DNA from 2 places in the Marinobacter sp. MBR-105 genome. Region 2 is predicted to be linked to the other one. Evidence: riboswitches for the same ligand, from Rfam matches in the RefSeq annotation. Region 2 holds a riboswitch; the other holds the start of a gene.
What was found. Region 2 has a riboswitch for thiamine pyrophosphate ahead of thiB (thiamine ABC transporter substrate binding subunit). Riboswitches for the same ligand answer to the same signal wherever they lie in the genome.
Positions count from the first base shown of each region.

Region 1: another riboswitch for thiamine pyrophosphate. It lies ahead of thiC (phosphomethylpyrimidine synthase ThiC); the one in region 2 lies ahead of thiB (thiamine ABC transporter substrate binding subunit).

Region 1 is NZ_JBRJHG010000012.1:59,065-62,469, forward strand. Features, by position in the region: gene waaA (lipid IV(A) 3-deoxy-D-manno-octulosonic acid transferase) at 1-347, shown strand, start outside; gene ACSSVV_RS14400 (TolC family outer membrane protein) at 391-1,752, opposite strand; TPP riboswitch at 1,939-2,052, shown strand; gene thiC (phosphomethylpyrimidine synthase ThiC) at 2,136-3,405, shown strand, end outside.
Region 2 is NZ_JBRJHG010000003.1:212,010-215,414, reverse strand. Features, by position in the region: gene ACSSVV_RS05700 (putative bifunctional diguanylate cyclase/phosphodiesterase) at 1-596, shown strand, start outside; tRNA gene ACSSVV_RS05695 (tRNA-Cys) at 835-908, opposite strand; tRNA gene ACSSVV_RS05690 (tRNA-Gly) at 966-1,041, opposite strand; gene ACSSVV_RS05685 (murein L,D-transpeptidase catalytic domain family protein) at 1,170-1,913, opposite strand; TPP riboswitch at 2,074-2,165, shown strand; gene thiB (thiamine ABC transporter substrate binding subunit) at 2,214-3,218, shown strand; gene thiP (thiamine/thiamine pyrophosphate ABC transporter permease) at 3,223-3,405, shown strand, end outside.

The DNA of each region.
Region 1 (3,405 bases), on a different contig from region 2:
GCGACACCATGGGCGAGCTGATGATGCTCTACGGTGCCAGTGATATTGCCTTTGTCGGAGGCTCGTTGATCGAACGGGGCGGGCATAATCCGCTGGAGCCGGCAGCCTGGGGAATACCGGTTTTTTCAGGTCCCCACGTATTCAACTTTGAAACCATTTTTGAACACTTGCTGACGGATGGCGGTGTTCAGGTAATAGACGGGGCGGATGCTTTGGCCACGGCGATCAGCAAGTTGATGGCTGATAAAGAGGAGTGTCGGGCCTACGGAGAGCGTGCATTGAGTGTCGTTCAGAAAAACCGTGGCGCCCTTGATAAGGTTGTCGAAGGCATTATTGAACGCCTGTAACCCCGGGCATCGCGGGTGATGCCCGGGGCTCTCCTTTTCAGGATTACTGAGTAGGGTCGTCCAGTGTCCGGTCTTCTTCTGCCATGGCTTCTATGCCGCGGGCACCTTCACTCAGCCAGTTGTTCAGATCCACCAGATCCTGGGGGCTCAGGGTTCCGGCTGCCTGTTTCAGTTGCAGGGTATTGATCACGTAGTCATACCGTGCATTTGCGTAATCCCGAAGGGCAACGTAGTACGCCCGCTCGGCATCCAGCACTTCCACAATGTTGCGGGTACCAACGTCATAACCGGCCCGGGTGGCATCCAGTGCGCTGCGACGGGAGATGATGGTCTGTTCCAGGGCCGATGCCGTTTCCACGTTGTTGTTCACGGTGAGGAACAGGCTGCGGGTGTTCACCTGCACATCGCGACGGACGGTGTTCAGATCCTGCTCGGCTGCGGTAACCAGAGAGCGTTGTTGGCGCACGCCGGCTTGAGTGCCGCCGCCCATGTAGAGGGGCACGTTCAGCTCGAGGCCAATAACCCCCTGGGTTCCCTCCTGCTGCGGGTTCCGGGCTCCGTCCAACTCAGACTCGCCGTAGGAGGCTACCAGATCCACTGTTGGCAGATGGCCGGATTTGGCAACTTTAAGATTAGCCTCGCTGGCGTTCAGTTGGGACAGGGCCGCTTGAATAGACCAGTTCTGGTCCAGAGCGGTTGTCTCCCAGGCATTCGGGTTCATGGGTTCAGGTCGACCGAGCGGGAAATTCTCGCGCAGGTTTTCCAGGTCATCGGCGTATTCGCCGGTCAGTCGCGCCAGCTGCTCCCGGGCGACATTCAGCTGGTTGTCGGCTGCGATGCGCTGGCTTTTGCTGTCGTCATAGCTGGCGCGGGCTTCGTACACCTCGGTGATGGCGATCAGGCCGACGTCGAAGCGTTCCTGCGCCTGTTCATACTGGCGCTGGATTGCTGCTTCAGTCGCGCGAGCTGTTGCAACGGTATCCTGAGCGCGCAGGACATTAAAATAGGCGGTTGCAACATCCAGAATAAGTTGTTGCTGGGCCAGGTTGTACTGGGCCTGGGCGGCTTCGGTCTGGAACTGGCTGGCGTCGTAGCGGAACCAGTTGTCGGCGCGGAAAACCGGTTGCGACAATTGCACGCCATAGTTGAATGACTTGTAGCTGTCTCCCGGGCCGTTTTCAGCGTCGAAATCCGTGTGGTTGGCTTCGGCAAACGCACCAACCTGCGGCAATAAGGTACTCTTGCTCACATCGCTGGCGGCTTGCTGGGCCTGAAACTGTGCCAGCGCAGAGGCGATGCCGGAGTCATATGACAGTGCCTGCTCATAAGCCTCCACAAGATCCAGAGAGAAAGCGGGCTGGGCTGCCAGCAGGGTGATCAAACCTGGAAGTAAACGTTTCTTCATTATTGCTCCTGAAAACTATCTCCGGGCATCCATGATCTGGACACAGGTATCGGCAGGTCAACGTGTAGAGCGCGGGTTTATCCCGATAGTGACCCAAAGGTATTGGTGGCCCATTATGGACAATAATCGTTCCCGTCTCTACACTTGAAAAGCTCACTCATTTTGTGAGCAAAACAGAATATTTATCGCGTCTTGACGGGGTGCTGATTCGCCTGAAGCAGGTGATCGGCTGAGATTGCAACGCAGAACCCGCGACCTGATCCGGATAATACCGGCGTAGGGATTAAGACCGTACGAACCATGCCAGAAGTAGGTTTCGGATTACCTTCGGCATAACTCCGTCATACGCGACCCGACCACCTGAGCAAACACGGGAGCAGACGATGACGGACATCCCATCCTACCTGAGCGATTCCGCACAAGTAGACTCCGCAGCAATCAAACCATTACCAAGCTCACGAAAAATATACGTGCAGGGTAGCCGAGCCGATCTGCGCGTGCCTATGCGGGAAATTACTGTGGGTGACACGCCCACTGAAATGGGCGGGGAAAAGAATCCGCCAGTGGTGGTGTACGACACCTCCGGGCCCTATTCAGACCCGGAAGCCAGCATTGATCTGCGCAAGGGGCTGCCGCCGGTGCGCGCTGCATGGATTGCCGAACGCGGCGATGTCGAACAACTGGAAGGGTATACCTCTGAGTTTACCCGCCGGCGTATGAAAGATCCGACTCTGGATCCGCTCCGGTTTATGGACGAGCGCAAACCCCTGCGTGCCAAACCCGGCAACAATGTGTCCCAGATGCATTACGCCCGGCAGGGCATTGTTACGCCGGAAATGGAGTACATTGCCATCCGGGAGAACATGAAGCTGCAGGAAGCCCGAGAGAATGGATTGCTGGCCGAGCAGCACCCCGGCCAGTCATTCGGTGCCAACCTGCCGGAAGAAATCACCCCGGAGTTCGTTCGAGACGAGGTGGCCCGCGGCCGTGCCATCATTCCAGCCAACATCAACCACCCGGAAATCGAACCGATGATCATCGGCCGCAACTTCCTGGTGAAGATCAACGGCAACATTGGCAACTCGGCAGTGACCTCCTCCATTGAAGAGGAAGTGGAAAAACTCACCTGGGGCATTCGCTGGGGAGCGGATACCATCATGGATCTGTCCACCGGCAAGAACATTCACGAAACCCGGGAGTGGATCATCCGCAACTCCCCGGTCCCCATCGGCACCGTGCCCATCTACCAGGCCCTGGAAAAAGTCGGCGGCGTGGCCGAAGAGCTGACCTGGGAAATCTTCCGCGACACCTTGATTGAACAGGCGGAGCAGGGCGTGGATTACTTCACCATCCACGCCGGCGTGCGCCTGCACCACGTACCACTGACCGCCAAACGCACCACCGGCATCGTGTCCCGAGGTGGTTCCATCATGGCCAAGTGGTGCCTGGCTCACCACAAGGAAAGTTTCCTGTACGAGCACTTTGAAGACATCTGCGAAATCATGAAGGCCTATGATGTCTCCTTCAGTCTTGGTGACGGCTTGCGCCCGGGCTCTATTGCCGATGCCAATGATGCCGCCCAGTTTGGTGAACTGGAAACTCTCGGAGAACTCACCAAAATTGCCTGGAAGCACGACGTCCAGTGCATGATCG
Region 2 (3,405 bases):
CGGGGCTTATAAACCGTATCGGTGACTGGGTCATCGATGCCGCATGCAAGCAGCTCAATGCCTGGCAGCGAACTGAGTTCGCGGGCGTGCGCATTGACGTCAATCTGTCCGGTCGCCAACTGACCAATCCACACCTGGCTGACCAGATCCTGGAAACCATCAAACACTATGGTTTGAAACCTGAGCAACTCGGGGTAGAACTCACGGAAAACGAGGTGTTTGGGAGCGAAGAAGACCAAACCAGGCAACTGGAGCGCCTCAAGGCTGCCGGGCTCCATATATCCATTGACGACTTCGGCACCGGATACTCTTCCCTGGTTTATCTTCGGAAGCTCCCGGTATGCAGCATCAAGATCGATCGAAGCTTTCTTCACTATGCCATGGAAAACGAAAGCGACATGGCCATCATGAAAGCCATGGTTACGGTCGGCCAGAGTCTCGGCTTGAGCATTCTTGTAGAAGGTGTAGAGACCGAGCAACAGGCAAAGCTGATACGGGATCTCGGATGCGATTTCGCCCAGGGCTTTCTTTACGCCAAACCAATGCCGGCGAAAGCGGCAGAGGCATTTATGAAGCCCCTGGCTTCACGCAGTTAATGAGCAACAAACATAGCCTGGCGTCCTTGAGGTCAGCCCTTTTGAAGGGATAGGTCTAACACCACCGGAGTACTCTCAGGCATACAACGCTCGTTGCAGGTACTGGCATTAATGAGACGGGTTTCGCCCTGCAGGTACTCACCATAGCCCTCATGAATATGCCCGAAGACATGAGCCTTCAGTATCAGCCGAGGACTACTGCCCAAGATCACAAGACTTTGATATAAGGGAGTAAAAATGGAGGCGCGGGTCGGAATCGAACCGGCGTACACGGAGTTGCAGTCCGCTGCATAACCACTCTGCCACCGCGCCGGGGAAGCCTGGATTCTGGCTTTTGCTCTCAGGAGGCATTGAGAGACTTGGAGAAATTGGAGCGGGAAACGAGATTCGAACTCGCGACCCCAACCTTGGCAAGGTTGTGCTCTACCAACTGAGCTATTCCCGCTCTAATGTTTCGGAAGCATTGCCTCATCAACGGCTGCGTATTCTACGGATTCCGCCTTCGCCGTCAACACCTTTTTTTCAACTTTCTGTTTTTACTGACAATCTGAACAAAGTTTAGCCAGCAACGATTCAGGATCGATCCCCGGCCTGCGCTGTTACGTTACGTGCACCCGCCAGCTGCCCGGCGGAATCGCAGTTCAGATAACTGGATGCCTGGAGCCATTCCTGATCGGGATAGTACTTGAATACCAGTTGCCCGCCCTTGAGTTCGTCCACCACGGTTTTGATGATCTGGTTGTCTACCGCCGGGCAGCCATGACTGCGGCCGATTCTGCCGTATTTTGTGACCCAGCTGTCCTGAACGTAGTCGGCACCATGGATGACAATTGCCCGCTGGCGAGCCAGGTCATTGAAGCCCGGCTCCAGTCCGTCAAGGCGCAACGAATAGCCGTGGGAACCCCGATAGGATTCAGCAGCTTTGAACAAGCCGATGCTGGATTGGTAACTGCCCTCGATATTGGAGAAAGCGGTTGCCTCGGCATTACCGGAGTTTTTACCGTGGGCCACCAGATCACGAAGAATCAACTCGCCTTCATTGAGATCAAACAACCACAGCCTTTCTTTGGAAGACGGCAAAGAGAAGTCGATCACCGCCAGCCTCTCTGGCATGGCCGTGCCATTGCTGATGGCACAACGAGTTGCTTTCAATGCGGCTTCGAGAACCTGTGGGCTCAACTTGGGTGCTGCGGAGGCCAGGCGGCCAAACATATCATCATTACCGGATTGGGCGTGGCCTGCCGCCGATAACCCAAGGGAAAAAAGCGCGCCCGCAAACAGGGCGGAAATCTTTCGTAGTTTGTGATGCTTGGGCATCAAGCTTACCTCTCAACTCGAAGCTGTTTAAATCCGTAGAACAAAAAATGCCCCATTCTACCAATAAAAAATGAGACACCCGTCATCGCCGTACAAAAAATAAACAAGCGGTAATCAAACATACGAATTCCGGGGTGTGGCTCGGGCGTGGTAACATTGGCCTAACTCAACGGGGTGCCTGGAAGGGCTGAGACCATACCCGCGGAACCTGACCCGGTTAATACCGGCGTAGGGATTGAGTCACCACCTTTGGTGGTGTTCGCGGCATGGCACCCCCGCTACTGAACAAGGTGCCGCTGTATGTTTTCACGCTTGATTCCTGCGCTTCTCGCCGTGTCGCTGCCTGCGATGGCCGCTGCCGAAGAACCGGCCGTTCTGAATGTGTATACCCATCCATCCTTTGCCGCCGAGTGGGGCCCGGGGCCCGCTGTTAAAGAGGCGTTTGAAGCCCAATGCGGCTGTTCCCTGAATTACACCGTGCTGGACAGTGGCGGCGATATTCTGCAAAGGCTCCGGCTGGAAGGAAGCTCCACCCCGGCAGATGTGGTTCTGGGGCTGGATACCGGCACCATGGAGACCGCACGTCAAACCGGTCTTCTTGGCCGCCACGGCCAATCACTGGAACGCCTGGCACTGCCCGTTAACTGGGACGACGACACTTTCGTGCCCTATGACTGGGGATATTTTGCCTTTGTCTACGATACCGAGCAGCTGCAAGAACCGCCCTCAAGCCTCGAGGAACTGGTGAAAGCGCCAGACGATCTCAAGATCATTATTCAGGATCCGCGCACCAGCACACCGGGGCTCGGCCTGTTGCTCTGGATGCATACCGTCTATGGTGATGAGGCGCCAGCAAAGTGGCAGCAGCTCAGCAACAAGATTCTCGCCACCACTCAGAGCTGGAGTGACGGTTATTTCTCGCTATTCATGAATGGCGAAGCGCCCATGATCCTCTCTTACAGCACCTCGCCTGCCTATCACATGGCTATCGACAAAACTGACCGTTATCAGGCGGCCCGTTTCAATGAAGGGCATTACCTGCAGGTAGAAGTCGCCGCCCTGGTGGAAAGCTCCGATAACAAGACACTTGCCAGAGAGTTTCTGGACTTCATGCTGACCGCGGACTTCCAGCGTCATATTCCACTGAAGAATGTGATGTATCCGGCGGTTGATCTTGGCGATGAATTGCCAGACGTTTTCGACAAGCTGATTACACCATCCGAAGCCCTGTATATAGACCCCGCGAAAGTTGCCACCATTCGCCGACAGTTGGTGAACGACTGGCTTGATGCACTGACCGACTGAAGTGATGCCAACACACGCGAGAGCCGCCCCCTTCAGCCATCCTGGCTGGCAACTCTGGCCCGGCCTTTTACTCGGCACCGGGCTGTTGCTGCTGGTGGCACTCGGCCTTGGGAGCATCCTTCAGGAGGCCGGCGAGCTGGACATGGGGAGTACGCTGGAAAGCTCCTATTTCCAGAATGTGGTCCGC